3 regions of the Paenibacillus sp. JT31N11 genome follow, and region 1 is predicted to be linked to each of the others. Evidence: riboswitches for the same ligand, from Rfam matches in the RefSeq annotation. Region 1 holds a riboswitch; each other region holds the start of a gene.

Region 1 (6,454 bases):
GTCCTGCAGCCGCTCCCGGAATGCCTTCACATGTTCGACGGGAAATCCGACCTCGCGCATATAAAGAACACGAAGAGCGCCGGAGGGGGCTACGACATCCTCCTTGATATAAGGATGGGCAATCAGTTCGAGCAAATTTCCATCCCCATCGCGAAAGTAAATATTTTGTCCCGTTCCAAAATGATCCACTTCTCTGCCGTCCGGCCATTTCTCGATCAAGACCTGCCGACTCTTCAGGAAGGCGACAAGAGCGTCGAATTCCGAGTACGGAACTTCAAACGCCAGATGCGCCGGAGCAACAGGCTCGTAAGCCTCCTGAAATACAATCGTACAGTGCTCCGTGATCCGGAATTCAATGCGGCTCTCGGATTCTTCCACGATAGGCAGCAGCAGACGTTCATGATAATACTGCCTTGCGCTTGGAATCGATACCGTGTTCAGCTGCAGCCCCGCATAGTGTGTAATCATGGTTTTCCACCATCCTTATTGTGGTTGACTGCTCTTTATAAACCTTCCCGCCAGAAACGGCTTTCTCCGTCCTTATTGCAGTAGAGTGAATGTCTGTACGTCAAAGATATACGGAATCCGGTAGACAAAGACCGCCGGAACTGATTCCGGCGGCACTGACCTGCTTATCGTTTATGCTCCAGAAACCATTGATACAGCTCGGGATTGCCGTACGTCTCCTCCCAGATCTGATGATCAAGTTCAGGGTAGGCGGTGTACCTGACAGACCCTCCCAGGCTCCTGATCGCGTTAACCATCTCGGTTGTTCTCCCGGGAATGACTACATCATCCTTCTCTCCATGGAAAGCCCAGACCGGTATACCCTTCAGCAGGCTGGCATCTTCGGGCTGGTAGTAGCCGGCCAGTGGAGCAATAGCTGCGAAGCGCCCGGGGACATTCGCAGCCAGGTCCCATGTTCCGTTCCCGCCCATGCTGAATCCGGTCAGATATACCCTCTCCGGGTCAACACGGTGGCTGCGGGCTATTTCGTCCAAGAGAGCCGACAGGGCATTCCGCTGCTGCGGCCAATCCGAATGCTCCGGACATTGCGGCGTTGCGACGATAAATCCGAAGTCCTTCCTTTCTTCAGCGAAACGCGCAACCCCATACTGATGGAGTAGAGCCAGATCATCGCCCCGCTTCTTGATGCCATGCAGGAACAGGATGAGCGGCCATTTCTTCCCGGTATTCCTCTCGTAATCCGAAGGAAGAAACAATTGATAGCCAATCCGTACAGGTTCAGGAGTCTCTTGGCGAAGAAGATGTGAGGTGACGGGCATGGAGCAGCAGCATCCTTTCTCAAGGGCGATTTTTCATTATTATAACGCTATCGTTCAATATTTTACCAGTCGTTTTGACTTAAACTGAAGCAGCCCGGCGCGCCTAAAGGCGGCAGGGCAGGGGTGGCAGGGGCGGTCTGCATGCCGTTTTGGACGAAGTCAATCAGCATCGCAAAAAGAAGGAACGCCACCAACTAAAGCTGTGCTTCCAATCCTGTCCGCTTTGCGTTATCTTCTCCTTCCAAGTCCCGCACAGCCTGCTCGCGGATATCCTGTGTGATTCGCATGCTGCAAAATTTCGGACCGCACATCGAGCAAAAATGGGCCGATTTGGCCGCATCTGCAGGAAGCGTCTCATCGTGATAGGACATCGCCCGTTCCGGATCAAGCGAGAGATGAAACTGATCGCGCCAGCGAAAATCGAACCTCGCTTTGGAAAGCGCATGGTCCCGCATTTGCGCGTTCGCATGCCCCTTCGCCAGATCAGCGGCATGCGCCGCGATCTTGTACGCAATCACGCCTTCCTTCACATCCTCTTTATTGGGCAGTCCCAAATGCTCCTTCGGTGTGACATAACAGAGCATCGCTGTACCGAGCCAGCCTATCATCGCCGCCCCGATAGCCGAAGTGATGTGGTCGTAGCCTGGAGCAATATCCGTCGTCAGCGGACCCAGTGTATAGAATGGCGCCTCCCGGCACACCTTCAATTGACGCTCCATATTCTCCTGGATCAGATGCATCGGAACATGGCCGGGGCCTTCGATCATCACCTGCACATCATGCTTCCATGCAGCTTGAGCCAGCTCGCCAAGAGTATCCAGCTCCCCGAATTGAGCCTCGTCATTGGCATCTGCAATGGAGCCGGGACGCAGCCCGTCACCGAGAGAGAATGAAACATCATATTGTTTCATAATTTCGCAAATTTCTTCAAAGTGCGTATACAGAAAGTTCTCGCGTTGATGCGCCAGGCACCATGCCGCCATAATCGACCCGCCCCGCGAAACAATCCCCGTTACCCGCTTGGCCGTAAGCGGAATGTACCGCAGCAGAACACCCGCATGAATGGTAAAATAATCTACCCCTTGCTCAGCCTGCTCGATCAGAGTATCGCGGTACACCTCCCAGCTCAGATCCTCCGCCTTTCCGTTCACCTTTTCCAGCGCCTGGTAGATAGGCACTGTGCCGACCGGAACCGGCGAGTTTCGCACGATCCATTCGCGGGTTGTATGAATGTTCCTGCCCGTGGAGAGATCCATGACCGTATCGGCGCCCCAGTGGGTAGCCCATGTCATTTTCTCCACTTCCTCCTCGATGGACGAAGCAACGGCTGAATTACCGATGTTGGCATTGATCTTGACGTGGAAGCGGCGCCCGATAATCATCGGCTCGCTCTCCGGATGATTGATATTCGCCGGTATAATAGCTCTTCCTGCCGCTACCTCGCTTCGCACAAGCTCTGCCTCCACCCCTTCACGAACAGCAATAAACGCCATCTCCGGCGTAATGATTCCCCTGCGGGCATAAAATAATTGGGTCACATTGCGCCCGCGGACAGCTCTTAGCGGTGTGTGGTTTAAAGCCGGGTACGGTTCTGCTCCTTGGCTGCCTGCCGCTTTCTCCGAGTCGAAACCGTTATCAAGCGGCTGAATCACACGCCCTTCATAGCGCTCCACATCTCCCCGATCTTCAATCCATGACCGGCGAAGAGCCGACAGACCCTTGCGCACATCGGCCCGATAAGCGGAATCCGTGTACGGACCGCTGGAATCATATACCCGAACCGGTTCGTTCAACTGCACCTCGCCGCTTCTACTGATACTCGGCGACAGTTCAATCTCCCGCATCGGCACCCGCACATCCGAACGGCTTCCTTGCACATACACTTTGCGACTGCCCGGCAATGCTCCAGCCATGATCGTCATATCAAAAACCTCCCAAGGTAATTTGGAGAATCCCCTAGGAGGCTCGCAAGGACAGCAGCATAGACGGTGCGGAAAAATTGGAACGAGCCAAGGGCAGGCAGTTCCCTGACCTATTAGTTCCCGGTATGAGCAGGCTTCAGCCCGTTCACCGACAGCATTCCTTGACACACTATCATGCTGGAGCGAACCGGGAAGAATCCGATCTGCCGTCCTTTGCGGCTGAGCAAATTTCTTCCCTTGGACCGTATAGAAATTTATAGGAGTGAAGCTTATAAAATTCTATAAAGTTAAAAAAACCGCTCCGGCATGGGAGCGGTTTGAATGCGGCAATTTCCATCCGGCATATGAAGACTATGCTTCATTGTCCGAATAAGTGAGGCATCCTGTCTATGCGAAAAGACAATTGCATAGATCCAGCCCATAATCGCACAGACAAGCCCACTTTCCTACGCTGGCATAACCCAGATCAGGTTCAAAGGGACCAAAGCGATCAGCGCTTTATCTCAGCCCATGCGGGCGCCCCTAGTGGATTTCCTAGTACGACTATATCGCGTGAACGCACACGCAGTCAACTTATAATGTTCAATTTCTTCGATGAATGCCAACCGTCTGCTGCACATTGCCTGCAACCGTGACAGTTACGTAGTCTGTCTTCACGGTCCCGTTGTTGTAAGTAGAGGTGAACGTAAACGTCAGCGGCCCATCCTCCAGCTTCTCGAAGCTTTCATCCCACATACTACCGCTCCAGCCGGTCCGACGCGCGTTCGCGGCATCCAGATGAGTCGTGAAGCCGTTCATCGTCACCTCAACAGTATCCGCTTGGGTAGTTGTTACCGTTTCGGTCGTTTGGGCATGCAGCACGAACTTCTCTCCTGCCCAAAAGACCTCATAACCGCGCGGGCTGTCTGCATCGCCGTTTTGATTGATATTGTATTCTCTGCGGCGCTGGTCCCACAAATCCGTATGCATCACCTGACCCTTGACGTCAAGCGGCAGCACCGGTATGTCTTTGCGCACCACTACCGGCGGCGCTTGGCCGTCCTGGACCGTAAGCTCGACTTTATATATCCCTGCCTTGTCTCCTCTGAAACCTGGCCCGGTGTGACCATAGGGACTATTAAGAAAGGAGTTGAAGGTTTGTGAGCCTCCCTCCGGATCCTTGACAATATAGATAACCTGTAAGGTATCCAGGTCGGGATCGTCAATGGTATGGCTGATCCGGATCGAATCCCCTTCATACACCGGTTTGGGGGTCCAGTCAAAATCGGCTGCAGGCGGCCGGTTCGTTTCGATATAGAAGTATTTCGGATCGCTCCAATTGCTCCAGTCATAGCCGTCATACACACGGACTATGACATACATGTACACATGCTCAGGCAGGTCGACAGTTGGCCGCCAAGAGAGTTCCCGGCCCGGCTTGATATCCGTATCCCGATACAGCTCTCCGCCATATTTGAAAATCTGAAGCTGGTATCGGGTTTGCAAATCTCCGTCAGCATCCGCATAATTCCATTGAAATGCCGGCCGGAATTCCGTTAGCTTCGCCGGATTATTCTGATCCGTGCTTTCAGGCACTATGATCCGGGCTTGCGGTATCTGGTTGTATATCGTGACCTGCCCGTTGTACTGCGCCTCGGCTCCTGCCGAATCCTGCACGACCTGCCGGATATTGAAGGTGCCGAGGGTGTTGAACACCTTGCTCCAGAATGTCCGTGACGTGCTCTGCAATAATTCCCCATCGCCAGTTGTTACATTGCGAATATAGTACTCATGCGGCAAGTTCTCCCGTCCGCCATCCTCGGCGTCATAGGCCCTAGAATCCATAACAACCGGAACGTTGCGGAAAGTATTCACATAGCTCGTCGTGAATCCGGGAACCGGCGGCGTATTGGGTGTCGGTATTGTGGAGATATCCAGGGATACGACGGTGTAATCCGACCATGCGCCATATTCGTCCTTCACAGCCATGCCAATTTCATATAACCCCCGTTCCTGCGGAGTTACAAGCTTTTCGTAGACAATGCTCCCGGATGGGGTGGCATAGTAGAACTTCTTCTCCAGGATTCCCCGGGTGGCCCGGTAATCAATGGTGGACGTTTCTGTCGAGTAATTGTCAGGACTGGCATACCGGTCCGGGTCATAGCTGCTGTCGGTCCAGATCAATTTGCCGTCAGCTGCAGGAACGACCATAAACTGAGAGACCGGTCTGCGGTGAACGGTAACTCTTTTCGCAAACGGATTCGAGTTTTTACGGTATTCATCAAAGGTCATATCCGAATAGAGATAGCTTGGGTGAGGATCGTCCTTCGCCCTCAGTGTAACGATGTAATCCCCTACCTTATCGAAGGTCAGCCGCTCGGAGCTGAATGTTTGACCGTTCATGACCGACACGCCCTGATTGTTGATGAAACGCGGCGTATGCTGAATGCTCCACTGGTAGGAGCCCGCCTTGGGATCGCCCTCCGGATCCAGAAACTGAATGTTATGGTAAGCGGCCTCCGCCGTGGCTGTCCCTGCATCCCATATCGCGTAGCTGTCCGACCATTCAATTTTATTCTGGATCGCTTTGTACGTAAAGGCGCTGAACACGACATAGGCTTTGTCGCTGAAATAGCCAAAACGCCCTTCTGAATAGCTGCCATCCGCCGCGGTCAGAAGCGGGATATTATTGAGGAACACATCGATCTGACTGCCGACCGTCTTGATCCTCAGGGCATAGCTTTTGTTTGATTCAAACGGATACGAGCCAGCTTTCAGTACTGTTGGTGACCCGTTCACGTATTTCACCAGATTGAACACATGACCATCGGTTTCCACCGCGTACCGGTTTCGTGTGTCCTGCATCCGGAAGGAGAAGCCGGCCATCTCCCGGTCGTAGTCTATATCTTCCATTCGGAGGCTGAACTTCATCTCCACATCGTTGAGTGAAAGGTCCGATACATATTGACCGTTCGTAAACGTCTTTTTAACAAGCGGCGTGGTGGTGGGCGTGCCTATCGCTACGCCTAACGATGGTTGATCCCTGGCGGCTTCATATTGTACATAGAAGAACGCTCCATCTCCAAAATATTCCCCCATGATCTGACCGCCATTACCCCAGTTACACCCTGAACCGTTTTGGACAATCAGTGCGCCGTTTTGATCGTAAATGTTGACTGGCCTGGTTCCGCAATCACCCATCCCTTTATCGATCTCAAAATCGGTTGTAAACCCGTCTGCAGTCATGGATTTATTGGCACCTGCTAT
Region 2 (6,454 bases), on a different contig from region 1:
GCGCCTCCGTGACGGTGTTGGACGCAATCGCAAGCGGAGACGGGAGAATGTAGGGCTCGATATCAAAAACAGCCACCGCCGCCTGCCACAACACAATAAAAACAGCCAATACAATTACAGGAGGCCCATATTTGCGAAGCTTACTGACCATCTGGATATTTCTCCAGCAGCCTGCCCATGGACGCGCCGCTTTCGGGATTATAGTACACTTTGATTTGTGAGATTACGGATGGGCATCCCATCACGGTCATCGCATCATTCATCTCCTGGACGATAGACAGCAGATGATTCAATTCCCCTTCCATCGTCGTTTCAAGCGGCGCCACGCGGTAAGGCACGCCGGATGCTTTAATAATCTCGATGGCACGGTCCACATACGGGATGACGCTTTCCCCTCCAGGTGTATGCGGCAGTATTTGAATGCTTAATAAGGCGTTCGCCATGTCGTTTCCTTCCCCTTTCGCTATTTTGAGTTCCCTCCGGCCTTATCGGCTATTCAGGCAAAAATTCGTTTGTGAAGGCTTTATCCGCCTCTAGTTTTTTATCCAGCAGCTTATGCTCAAACATCCAGTCGGCATAATTCGTCCATACTTCCGGATTTTGCTCTCCCCAGCGGGATGCATCATCCTGATAGCGCGGGCTGAGCCATTTCTGGCTGGCCCGGACCAGATCGGCGTTCAGATCCGGCTCCGCCTTGATCAGGATTTCCGCCGCATCCTCTGGATGATCGATCGCAAAGATATATCCTTCGGATGCTCCGGCCACGAATGCTTTTACAATGTCGCTGCGCTCGGCAATCATCTTCTCATTCGTTTCCAGCACAGGCGTATAATAGTCCAGCTTGTCGCTGTAATCGGTCAAGTAAATCATGTTGATTTTATCCCCGCGAAGCTCGGCCTCCACACCGGTCCAGGCATAATAGATCCAGGCAAAATCAATGTTTTTCTTCACAGCCGTAAAGAAATCAGCATCGCCAATGTTCACGATTTTCACTTTGCCCGCATCTGCCTTCTGCTCCTGCATCAAGGAATCGATGACGGCCTCCTCGGCCGGAGAGCCCCAGCCGCCATAGGTTTTACCCTCAAAATCGGTCGGCGTCTTGATATTCTTGTCCGCAGGCGAAGCGAAGCCCGAGGTGTTGTGCTGGATGACGGCTGCTATGGAAACCAGCGGCACACCCTGAATCCGCGCTTGTGTAATCCCTTCCTGATAACCTACTCCAAAATCTGCCGCGCCCGTGGCCACCATCGTGTCGGCACCGGCTTCGCCGGGTTGGATGATTTCCACATCAAGTCCGTGGTTTTTGAAAAAACCGTTGTCCCGGGCTACATACAGCCCTGTATGATTCGTATTCGGCGTCCAGTCCAGCACGACCTTCACCTTCGTTAAGGCAGCAGTCTGTCCGACATTCGTGCTGCCGGATTCCTGGCTGGCTCCATCCGCATCCGCACCGCTGCTGTTTGTACCCGCCGCGTTGTCTGCCTGCTCCGTATTATTCTCTTTGGCTCCGCAGCCCGCAAGCGTGAGCAGCAGGACAAGCACCGCTATTCCCCATTTTGCCATTGTGAACCGTTTGTTAACTGCCATGATCTGCGCTGCTCCTCCCCAATATCGTCCAAGATAAGCGACAACATTTTCACATAACCCTGATTTGTCCATAAGAAAAAGCGCCCTCCCGCTGGAAGACGCTTGTAAACGGCTTTGTAAAATCCGCCCCCTGCTTTCACTTAAAACCATGAAAACGGGCTGGCTACAATGCAATTCCTACGCTGGCATTATCCAGATCAGGTCAAAGGGTCGGGATTGTATCGGTATCCCCTCTCAGCCGGCCTACTCCAGCTCCCCATGTCATATTCAGTTATGTCGCACCTCCTATTATAGCAAACAATGCGCAAAATACCACCTGAATGTTAAAAGATAACAGGATGCTTGATCCGTTAAATATACGGGGGCCTGGGGTGATTTTACATTCGTTTGCCTATGAGTCTCATAAAATCCGCAAATAGAGGCCATTCTTGGCCTACTCCATTACAGAGAACTTGGAATAGCATGTATGATCTACGAGGAAAGGGGGAAATCAGCATGGGAACTTTTCTTGATCAACGCAGCTCGATGAACATCAGTGCCTCCGGCGCAACCACGATTACAATCACAGCTACTCCAGCTCTGTTCGGCGTAGTTGGATTGCAAACGCGAGGAGTCGCGAACCCGATTGTCGACCTTTCCGGAACTATCGGATTATCGTCTCTTGGAGGAGTTACGGTCCTTGTTAACGTTGTACGCGGAACCTTGATTACGGATCCAATCATCTACACAGCTATTTTTACTCCAAATGTACTTCCTGGACCGCAAATCCGCAGCTTCAACGCACAAGATCTTCTTGCTCCCGCCGCAGCACAGACAGCATATTCAGCATTCGTCAGCTCTGTCTCCACGACAGTCGTCTCGCGGGTAGGACCAGAAGTATTCTGGGGTCTCGCTTCCAACACCGTCTAAGGACAAGACTTGGAGCTATACGGACTAAGAGCCGTATAGCTTCTTCTCTTATAAGAAGCCATTTGGAGAAAGGATGAAGCAGATTGATTTCCCTCAGTTTATGCATGATCGTACGAAATGAGGAGGAGATGATCGCCCGCTGCCTCGATTCTGTCGCCGATCTCGTCGATGAAATCAATATTATCGATACCGGTTCGACAGACCGCACGAAAGAAATCGTCGCGCGCTATACCGATCGGATTTTCGATTTCAAATGGATAAACGACTTCGCTGCTGCCCGTAATTACTCATTCAAGCAAGCCACGAAGGACTATATATTCTGGCTTGATGCGGACGATTATTTGCTAGACAAAGACCAGAAAGCATTACGCGATTTAAAGAAAGATCTGAATCCAGGCTACGATTCGGTAATGATGGACTATGTCCTTTCACGAGATTATCACGGCAATGCCCAGGCATTCACCCGCCGCAACCGGATCGTGAAGCGCTCCCGCGGCTTCCAGTGGGTCAATCCGGTGCATGAAGTGCTAGTCGTATCAGGCCATGTCCTGCCGTCAGGCATTGAAGTGACGCATGAATCAGACCGGGAACATAAAAGCAAATCGCGCAATCTCTCGATCCTTGAAGAAGTCATAAATCGGGAAGAGAGCGAAATGTCGCCGCGTGTTCATTTCTATTATTCCAACGAGCTGATGGACAACGGTCGACATGATGAAGCGATTGAAAGTTATCTGGCGTTTCTAAAGCGCGATTCGGAGAATTTCGAAGATAACATTGCCGCTTGCGGACATCTGGCTCATTGCTACCATGTGAGAGGTGACCGCAGAGCGGAAATCAGCTGGCTCTTCCAGTCGTTCGAATATGACCTTCCCCGCGCTGACTTCTGCTGCCGTATCGCGCTCTGGTATGAAGAGAGCGACGACTATGAAAAAGCGATATTCTGGTATGAGCTGGCCCTTACCATGGAAATGCCCCAGAATCATTTCGGTCTTATGAATAAAATTTGCTGGACCTGGGCGCCACACGTTCAACTTACGCTTTGTTACGGCAAGCTCGGTCAAATTAAGAAAGCCTATGAGCACAATGAAAAAGCGCTCTCTTATTTAGCAGGCGACGGGAATTTGTTGGCTAATAGACAACGGTTGGAAGTTTCGCTCCGAGAACTGGAGAACGTAGAAATCAAGGCTTTGGAGGACTCGACGACAAGTACAGAGGAGGCAGGTGATTCTGGTGAAAACGAGCATCATAATCCTGACATATAATGGACTCTCTTATACGCAGAAATGCATTGAGAGCATCCGGGCATATACGGCGCCCAATGATTATGAAATCATTATAGTCGATAACGGATCGCATGATGGTACCGTACAATGGCTTCGAGGCCAATCTGACCTTCAGGTCATTTATAACAAAGAAAATCTCGGTTTTCCGAAAGGCTGCAATCAAGGAATGCAGCTGGCTACAGGAGAGAATCTGCTTCTTCTGAACAATGATACGCTGCTTACGCCAAGATGGCTCGACCAGCTTCTGACCTGCCTCCACAGTGATAAGTCTAACGGAGCAGTTGGTCCCATCACCAATTCCGCAGCATACTATTCCGCCATAGAAGTCCCTTATAAAACATTAAATGAAATGGTTACATTTGCTGAACAACATAATCGTATCGACCCTTCAAAATGGGAGGATCGCCTCAAGCTGATTGGTTTTTGCCTACTTATAAAACGGGAAGTTTACGAAGCCGTCGGCGCTTTGGACGAACGATTCACACCGGGTAATTTCGAAGATGACGATTACTGTCTTCGCATCCGTAATGCCGGTTACCGCCTAATGATTTGCACCGATACATTTATCCATCACGAAGGTAGCGCTTCATTCCGTGACGACCCGGAGGCTTATTACACGCTTATGCAGAGAAATAGCCAGAAATTTAATGAAAAATGGGGCTTCAGCCCGGACTACTCTCTGAATATTCGTCATGATATTTTACAGCTCTTCGACGAACCTGCATCTGAGCCGCTGCGGATTTTGGAAATCGGCTGCGCCTGCGGGGCTACTCTCCTTGAACTTAAAAATTGGTATCCGAATGCAGAACTTCATGGAATCGAATTGAACCCGGATGCAGCAAAAATTGCTTCAAGATTTGCCAAGGTCCATTCAGGAAATATAGAAACGATGGCCTTCGAATATCCCGAGCTTTATTTCGACTATGTCATCTGTGCAGATGTGCTTGAACACTTATTGGAACCTTGGAATATTGTCCATAAGGTACTTCCACTTCTGAAAGAAAACGGAAAAATGTTAGCTAGCATTCCGAACGTCGGCCATTATTCAATCATCCGCGATCTAATGAAGGGACACTGGACTTACACGGACAAAGGACTTCTGGATGTGACGCATTTTCGCTTCTTTACCCGCATCGGCATTGAACGCTTATTCGGTAGAACCGGATACAAGTATATGCAATTCCACCGTAATCTCCTTCATGATTCGCAGGAAGACGAAATATGGATGGACACTATGGGGAAAATCGTTGGCAATGAAATGAGAGAAGAATGGAGAACATACCAATTTTTAGTAAAGGCATATAAATCCTTGCCTGTAACCACATCATCGACCGAAGGATACGAGAAGCTTAAAACCATTGTGCGCCGCATCGAGTGGGATATTGAACCTCAAGAAAGCTATGCCAAATTGGTCGAATTGTTTCAAAAGAGATTGGTTACCGACAAGGATTTGGCCCTGATTATTGAGAGAGATCTGATTTCCCCTTCAAAAACAGCTGTTGTTGTTGCTGACATTTTAGCCAAGAACGGATTCTTTTCCTCAAAAGAAGAGCTTCTACGCAAATTGATGAAAGGAATCGGCTAATTATGAGTAGTTCTAATCCTCGAAAAATTGCCATTATCAGCTGTGTTAACAATGAATCCCAATATGCTGAGTGTCTGAAGTTCATTAATGCATTAAAGGTTCCTGCCGGATTCAAAATTGAGCCAATAGCCGTCAGGCAAGTCGTTAGCATGGCGGCTGGCTACAATCAAGCGATGAATAGCACCGATTCTGCATTCAAGGTCTATCTTCACCAAGACGTACTGATTTTGAACCGGAATTTCTTTATCGATCTGATTAAATTATTCCAGGATAACACGGATATCGGGCTTCTTGGCGTTGTCGGCGCAAAAACGGTTCCGTCCAGCGGAGTCTGGTGGGAATCAACTGAAAAGGCAGGAAAAATTTATGACTCCATCAGCGGAAAAGCGCGGCTATGCGATTGGGGTGGAATCAATGGTGCGTTGGTAAAAGTTCAAGCAGTGGATGGACTTCTTATGGCAACGCAATACGATATCCCATGGCGTGAAGATCTGTTCGATGGTTGGCATTTTTACGATACGTCTCAGTGTATGGAATTCCTGTGCGCCGGTTACCAAGTAGCCATTCCACATCAACCACAGCCATGGTGTTGGCATGATTGCAATATTACACCTATCGATAAGTCTTATCATAAGGGCAGGGAAGTTTTTTGCCAGAATTACCTCTCGAATAATCCAATCTGATTAATAAAGATGAGACGGCCCGCGGTTACGATGAACCGCGGCCGCCGCGAAATTTTGCGGTGTGGGCTTTTGCCTCATCCGTGTTGGTCACCCGGTTGCGGCTCCATTCGATAAGGATGCGGTCAATATAGCGGAAATGAAGCTTGCCCGCAAATACTGCTTCCTTCAAGGCGAAAAGAATCAGTTCTTCCGCATACTGATCCTGATCCAGCCAGGCGCTGATCGTCTCGCATTCCATGGGAGACAGCGGACGACCGAATTCCTGCTCGAACACCGAGAACAAATCTGCTGATTTCGCTGCGGCCGAACGCCGCTTTCCGCGGTCCGACTGAATGGCCTGCTTGGCTTCCTCAGCAAGCCATTCGGCACAGCGAATTATAAGTCCGTTCCAATTGTAGCGCTCTGAC
Region 3 (6,454 bases), on a different contig from region 1:
CCCGCCAATCAGCGTGGATACCACCGAGCCTGCCGCTTCTCCGGAGAATCCGTACCGGATCCGCTTGGCGGTCAGCGGTACGCGCACCATATCCGAGGCGGCGTGATAGACGCCCATCGCTTCGATGACTGCAACCACATACGCGAAGAAGAAGGTTGCGAAGGTTGGCAGGTCCAGGGTGAGAGAGCCGTAAGGGAGAAAATGCGGCAGTCCGAACCAGCTTTTTTCCGCAACAGAGGAGAAGTCGATCTGGCCCCATCCGAACGCGATCAGATCGCCAACCAGCAGCGCGATCAGGAAAGCGAAGGAACGCAGGACCCCTTTTGCAAATACAGACAGCAAAATAACGACAAGCGCCGTTGCAATCGACATGGTCAGCACCGGAGTGGTCGCGAAGGTGTCCGTGCCAGGCGACCCGCCCAGAAATTCGGAGAGCGTAAAGCCTGAGAGCGCAATCCCGACAACCAGAATCACGGAGCCGGAAACCACCGGAGAGAAGATCGATTTCAACCGGCCCAGCACGCCTGTAACGGCCAATGCAAAGACGATAAGTCCGCTCAAAATAATGCCGCCGCCCGCCGCCGCCAGTCCGTTATCCTTGCCTGCGGAAATCATCAGGGAATCGAAGGCGGCCGATGGCCCCTGTACAACCGGAAGCTTCACCAGGCGTGTCGCCTGGACCAGCGTGACCAGCCCTGCCGCGATGAATATCGCGTTGACCATATTGGCGGCAAGAGCCATCGGCAGACCAATCAATGCGGCCACAAATACGGGATCCAGCCACACATTGGATACAAATACATGCTGCAAGCCATAAAGAATATTTTTATGCGCCGGAAGCTTCTCTTCCACTCCGACACTCAGATAGACCGGCTCCTGATCGGGCAAGTCCTGCGCGCGTTCTCGTTCCTGCATGCTCATAATTCTCCCTTTCCTGCATTAACCTTGGAATGACACTTGAAGCTTGCTTCCCGAACCAGATGGGATTCGTCTGAAGGGCTGACGATAACTTGTTCATCGCCTTCTCAGGCTATCCAAGATAGCGGTGGTAAAGTCCTTTGGCTTCGGCCTCATCGCTGGTGCCGTGCACCAGCGCCCTTCCATCCTGGAAGATCACGAGCCGGTGAGGAGCAATATGCAGCGTGACCATATATCCGTTGAACTCCACGCGCCCCTGCTGCGCCAGCTTGGCCGCTTCCGCTTCCAGGTCGCGTTTCACGGGAGCGGGCGGACGAATCTGAACGGTATCTCTTCCGCATAACACCGCTGTTCTCGTATGGTTCGATGCCGACAGGAACGGGTAGGTCGGCCTGCTCCCGCAGGAGAGGCAGTGCTCCTTCTTCAGCTTCTCCACCGCGATGGAGGAATGCTGGTTGTTCCACAGATCGAAGGAAGTCAGCTTGCCGCGAAGCGCCTCGCGCCCGCCTGTGAGCAGCTTGAGCGCCTCCGCCGTCTGATAGGCGACTACCATTTGCACCGCAGGGCTGATAATGCCTGCCGTGTCGCAGGTCGCTCCTCCAAGCGGGACGGTTTCGAGCAGACAGTTCAAGCACGGCGTTTCGCCCGGAAGGATCGTGTAGGTGATGCCGTAGCTGCCCACACAAGCCCCGTAAATCCAGGGGATACGGTGCTTCTGGGAAATATCATTGATAAGCAGCCGCGTGTCGAAATTGTCCGTGGCATCGATAATGACATCCACTCCCCGGACCAGCTGCTCAATGTCGCGGGTCGTCACATCCATGATCAACGCCTCGATCTCAACCTCCGAATTAATCGACTGGAGCCGCTCCTTCGCGGCAATCGCTTTGGGCATCCGCCGCTTCGCGTCGTCTTCGCTGAATAATTGCTGACGCTGGAGATTGCTCCACTCCACATAATCGCGGTCCACAACCGTCAGCTTCCCGACACCCGCGCGCACGAGCGCTTCGGCGTTGCCCGTGCCCAGCGCTCCTGCTCCAATGAGCAGAACATGCTTGCTTCCAAGCTTCTCCTGCCCGGCCGTGCCAATGGGAGGAAACAGCTCCTGCCTGGAATAGCGCCCGTTCAATTGGAGCTCCAGCCTTCCATCGGGCTGCTGGCCGACGCATACCGTTTCTTCGGAATTCTTCCCGCCTCGAAGCCCAGCCTTCCCGCCTCAATGGAAAGCTTCATCGCCAAAGCCATCTTGACAGGGTCCTTGGCGCCGGAGACCGCCGTGTTCAACAGCACGCCATCAGCGCCCATCTCCATCGCAATCGCCGCATCCGACGGTGTACCAATTCCCGCATCCACGATGACAGGAACGGTCGCCTGTTCAATAATGAAGCTGAGATTCAGCGGATTGATAATCCCAAGCCCTGTGCCGATCGGCGATGCGCCCGGCATGATGGCATGCACACCCAAATCCTGCAGGCGTCTGGCCAGCAGAACATCATCTGACGTATAAGGCAGAACGGTGAACCCTTCGGCAAGCAGCATCTCGGACGCCTTCAGCGTCTCGATAGGATCGGGCAGCAGTGTCTTGAAGTCGCCAATCACCTCGACCTTGATCATATCGCAAAGCCCGGAAGCTTTGGCCAATCTGGCAATACGCACCGCTTCCTCCGCGGTCTTGGCCCCTGCCGTGTTCGGCAGCAGCGTGTAGCGGCTCACATCCAGCATCTCCAGAAAATTAGGCTGGCCCGCCTCAAAAATATTCATCCTTCTCACGGCGAACGTCAGAATCTGCGATTCCGAAGCCTCGACGGCCTGCTTCTGGATTTCAAAATCCGGGAACTTCCCTGTGCCGAGCAGCAGCCGGGAATGAAATTCATGCGCTCCAATCTTCAACATATCAGCCACCTCCTACAAAATGGACAATCTCAATACGGTCTCCGTCCGACAGACGGGTATCCTGGTGAGCGGACTTTTCCAGAATGCTCTGGTTCCACTCTACAATTACTACCTTCTCCTCCAAACCGAAATGACGGAGCAGGTCGTGCACGGATGCTAAAGTACCGGGCACTTCAACGTTCTCGCCATTAATGTGCAAATTCATCCTGGTTCAGCGCTCCTTTCATGTCCATCTGCCGGTCCAATCGAAAAGCGTCGAGATAATCGGCCTCTGCCGCTTTTCCCTCCGCCCAATCAGCGGCCAATTGCCCGGTAATGGGACTAAGCAGTATGCCATTGCGATAGTGGCCGGCCGCTACGTACAAGCCCCGCAGTTCCCTATGCTCACCCAGGAAAGGCAAACCGTCCGCAGTCTGCGGCCGCAGCCCAGACCAGGCCTTCTCCCATTCCGCATGCACAATATCCGGAACCAGCAGCTTGGCGGCTTCGAGGAGTTTGCCAATCCCCCCCAGGGTGACTTTACGGTCATAGGAATGCTCTCTCATTGTGGCTCCGACAATAAGCCGTCCGCCCTTCTTGGGAACAAGATAACAATCATGGCTGAAGATTGTCGCCTGCACCAGCGGTGCATGGGTAAGCACCGAGAAGCATTCTCCCTGAACAGGGAAAACAGGGCTTGAAAGTCCAGCCTGCTCCATAAGCGGTCCGCTCCAGGTGCCGGAGGCAATGACGACTCGGCTGCCGTACAAGGTTGTGTCCCGGGTCCGGACGCCGCATACAGAGCCCTGCTCCAGCACAAGCGATTGAACCTCCGCATATTCCCGGATGTCCGCTCCCAACGCCGCGGCCGCCTTGGCAAAAGCAAGGGAAAGCTCCGGGGCCAGCACATGCCCGTCCTCTTCAACAAGCATGGCGCCCAGAATATCCGGGGCAAGCGCCGGTTCGAGCTTGCGAACCTCATGACCGGTCAACCAGCTTGCCTGTTGCCCCGCTTTGCGCTGAAATACGATCGCATGCTGAAGCTCGTTCATCTGCGCGACGGTTGTGGCGATGCGAAGCAGCCCCTTGCGCTCCAGACCGATATCAATTCCGCTGAGCTCTCGAAGCTGGGCGGCAAGTGATGGGAAGAGCGAGCGGCTGCGGAGGGCCAGCTCGAATAATGGCCCCGCTTCGTTGATTTCCGCCTGTGCGGCAAGCATGCCGGCAGCGGCATTGGAGGCCTGCCCGGCAAGCCGGTCACGCTCCAGCAGCACAACCTTCATGCCTCTTGCCGCCATATGGTAAGCGATCGAGCTTCCGATCACCCCTCCGCCCACAATGATCGCATCAAACATTTTCGTCATCTGATTCGTCTCCTCGTCTGTTCAAAGCTTCGGCATACTGCAAGGCGGCTCCCATAGGATCCGCCGCCTGCATAATGCCCGACAGCACCGCTACACCCGCTGCTCCTGCTGCCCGGACCTGCTGCACGCGCTCCGGATTAATTCCGCCAATGGCGATTACGGGTATATCTGCGCTCCGGACCATATGCGCCAGAGCGCCGATCCCTCTCGGCTCCTGCCCCGGCTTGGAAGCCGTTGCGAATATATGACCATAAATCAGGAAATCCGCTCCCTGCTGCCCGGCCACGACAGACTCCTCTATTCCATGCACGGAGCAGCCCAGACGAAGTCCGGGAAAAGCCATTCTGGCTTCCCGAACGCCCAGACTGCGGTAAGATAGCTGAGCGCCCTGCAGCCGGGCGGCCCATGCTACATCGATCCGGTCATTAATCATTATTTTCCCGGCCGGAACGCCTTCGGCGAGCAGAGCTTGCACCCCTTGCCACAGCTCGGAAGCATTCCTCGCCGGTTCCCGCAGATGAAAGGAAGTCACGTACGGATGAATCTTCCCGGCAGTCCTCGCATAGGCTTCCAGATCCTGCCGGCCATCCGAAATTATATGTAATTCCAGTGCCGTCAAACGTTCACCGCCCTCCCAGACTACGGTATGGATAAAAACACAAAAAAGACCGCCTTCCAGATAAGAAGGCGGCCCTGTTCAACTAGGCAATAGCATACTTATTCATATGCCGATAGACCAATCGTGAGACCACTTCCCTACGCTGGTATTACCCAGATCAGGTGCAAAGGGTTTGAATTCATCTTCAATCTCAGCCATTCGGCTCCCCTAGTGATACATCCTATGCAATTGGCTTTATACTATCACGAATGCTAGAAAAAGCAAATAAAAATCTGTTGGAAGGCTGCAAATATGCGGATCCAACCTTATGCGGCCAGGAAGAAGCCGCATCTGAAAGGGCAAGCGTTGCGGACATTATTATCCTCTCAATACCCGCCGGCATACGGGCTTTTCGGCTCTGCTCCCTGATGGTCGAACTTCGCCATATAGGCCCCTCTCTTCTCGACTGTTTCTGCTGAGGAAGTCATCGCCTGCTTCAGATCCCCTTTATGCACATCATTCACGATCCATCGCTGTCCGAAACCGGCATGCACCACTTCGTCGGCCCAGTCGAAGTCCTGGAAGGTCGTCATGAGCGGATCCCGGGCAATGTCGCGGCAAAATTCCCATTCCTCGCGCTTGCCAGGCGGATATTTCATCGCCGCTTTCTCAATGGCAATCGTCAGATGCGTATAGGCCTCGTCCGGCTCGAACAGCTGCAGCGTCATGTCCAGCCAGCCCGTCCAGTTCGGCTTGTCGTAAATATCATAGCCCTTGACGCGCAGAGCCGCTTCGCCGAACCAGGAATGTCTGACCTCATCCCAGGCATGCCTGGCGGTATCGAGGTAGAACTCCCAGGGCTTGCCTTCGGATTGAAAGTGGACGCAGGCTACCGCTTCCGCCGGAGACATCTCGAAGAAGCGCGTAAACATCATCATTTCGAATCGGCCCGCCTCGGAGTCCTCGAACTGAAATTCCTTGAATTTGCTCACTGCGCTGCGGAACCGGTCGTCGCGCGTGCTGGAAGCAGGCAGCTCGAATGGCTGGGCGGCAACCGCAAGCTCGGGATCGGGCTCCTCCTTGGCGAGATCCCCGTTAATCCCTCCGGCTGCAGCCAGCAAATTACGAAGGTATCCGACCCAGCGGTCGGCATCGGCCACCGCTTTCTCAGTGGACTCGGCCGTGAAATGCCGCACGGCCTCATTCCCCCACTCCAGCTGCTCCTCCCGGTCCATCAATTGATGCTTCAATAAATGAATCGTCGGCTCATCGACAATGGGCTGGGCGCTTGCCATATATGCCCGCGCAGAGCGGATTTGATCCGGTTTCACCACCTCGAACAACGCTCTCATCAGCTGCAGCGTATCCGCGGATTTCAGCACCTCGTCCATCAGCAGCTCCAGATTCGGGTCCGGCGACTTGTCGAAGGCCGACGAGCTCATTCGGAGCTGCTTGCAGCGGCTGCGCAGCTGATCGCAATGCGAGGCATCCTGCCACATCAGGCGGGAGAGCGCCCCCTTCACCTCATATTCGGGACGCGCCACCATATGCCCGGCCTCAAGCTTCATCAATCGGCGGTCCACATAGCCGATTCGATGCAATTTGTGGGATGATTCCGCTACCGACATGCCTACTTTGCCATAATCCTTGATTCCCATAAATGGATGCAGCATATAAATATTCCTCCCCGCAAATAAAAGTA

Evidence for each region. A riboswitch is a leader RNA that binds a small molecule or an ion and turns the genes downstream of it on or off. The one in region 1 is predicted to bind thiamine pyrophosphate.
Region 2: linked by a shared signal. The riboswitch ahead of AC0YNV_RS09580 (ABC transporter substrate-binding protein) and the one ahead of thiC (phosphomethylpyrimidine synthase ThiC) in region 1 are both predicted to bind thiamine pyrophosphate.
Region 3: linked by a shared signal. The riboswitch ahead of AC0YNV_RS01885 (thiamine phosphate synthase) and the one ahead of thiC (phosphomethylpyrimidine synthase ThiC) in region 1 are both predicted to bind thiamine pyrophosphate.

Annotation. Positions count from the first base shown of each region.
Region 1 is NZ_JBWDNQ010000004.1:324,539-330,992, reverse strand. It holds gene AC0YNV_RS17330 (VOC family protein) at 1-468, opposite strand, end outside; gene AC0YNV_RS17325 (carboxylesterase family protein) at 633-1,286, opposite strand; gene thiC (phosphomethylpyrimidine synthase ThiC) at 1,481-3,208, opposite strand; TPP riboswitch at 3,635-3,742, opposite strand; gene AC0YNV_RS17315 (glycoside hydrolase family 78 protein) at 3,791-6,454, opposite strand, start outside.
Region 2 is NZ_JBWDNQ010000002.1:342,434-348,887, forward strand. It holds gene AC0YNV_RS09570 (ABC transporter permease) at 1-151, opposite strand, end outside; gene AC0YNV_RS09575 (thiamine-binding protein) at 141-443, opposite strand; gene AC0YNV_RS09580 (ABC transporter substrate-binding protein) at 493-1,587, opposite strand; TPP riboswitch at 1,745-1,856, opposite strand; gene AC0YNV_RS09585 (hypothetical protein) at 2,083-2,496, shown strand; gene AC0YNV_RS09590 (glycosyltransferase) at 2,580-3,758, shown strand; gene AC0YNV_RS09595 (glycosyltransferase) at 3,727-5,364, shown strand; gene AC0YNV_RS09600 (glycosyltransferase family protein) at 5,367-6,047, shown strand; gene AC0YNV_RS09605 (DnaD domain protein) at 6,073-6,454, opposite strand, start outside.
Region 3 is NZ_JBWDNQ010000001.1:408,654-415,107, reverse strand. It holds gene AC0YNV_RS01910 (uracil-xanthine permease family protein) at 1-915, opposite strand, end outside; gene AC0YNV_RS01905 (thiazole biosynthesis adenylyltransferase ThiF) at 1,031-2,047, opposite strand; gene AC0YNV_RS01900 (thiazole synthase) at 2,044-2,811, opposite strand; gene thiS (sulfur carrier protein ThiS) at 2,813-3,016, opposite strand; gene thiO (glycine oxidase ThiO) at 3,000-4,154, opposite strand; gene AC0YNV_RS01885 (thiamine phosphate synthase) at 4,138-4,773, opposite strand; TPP riboswitch at 4,891-4,992, opposite strand; gene AC0YNV_RS01880 (hypothetical protein) at 5,139-6,425, opposite strand.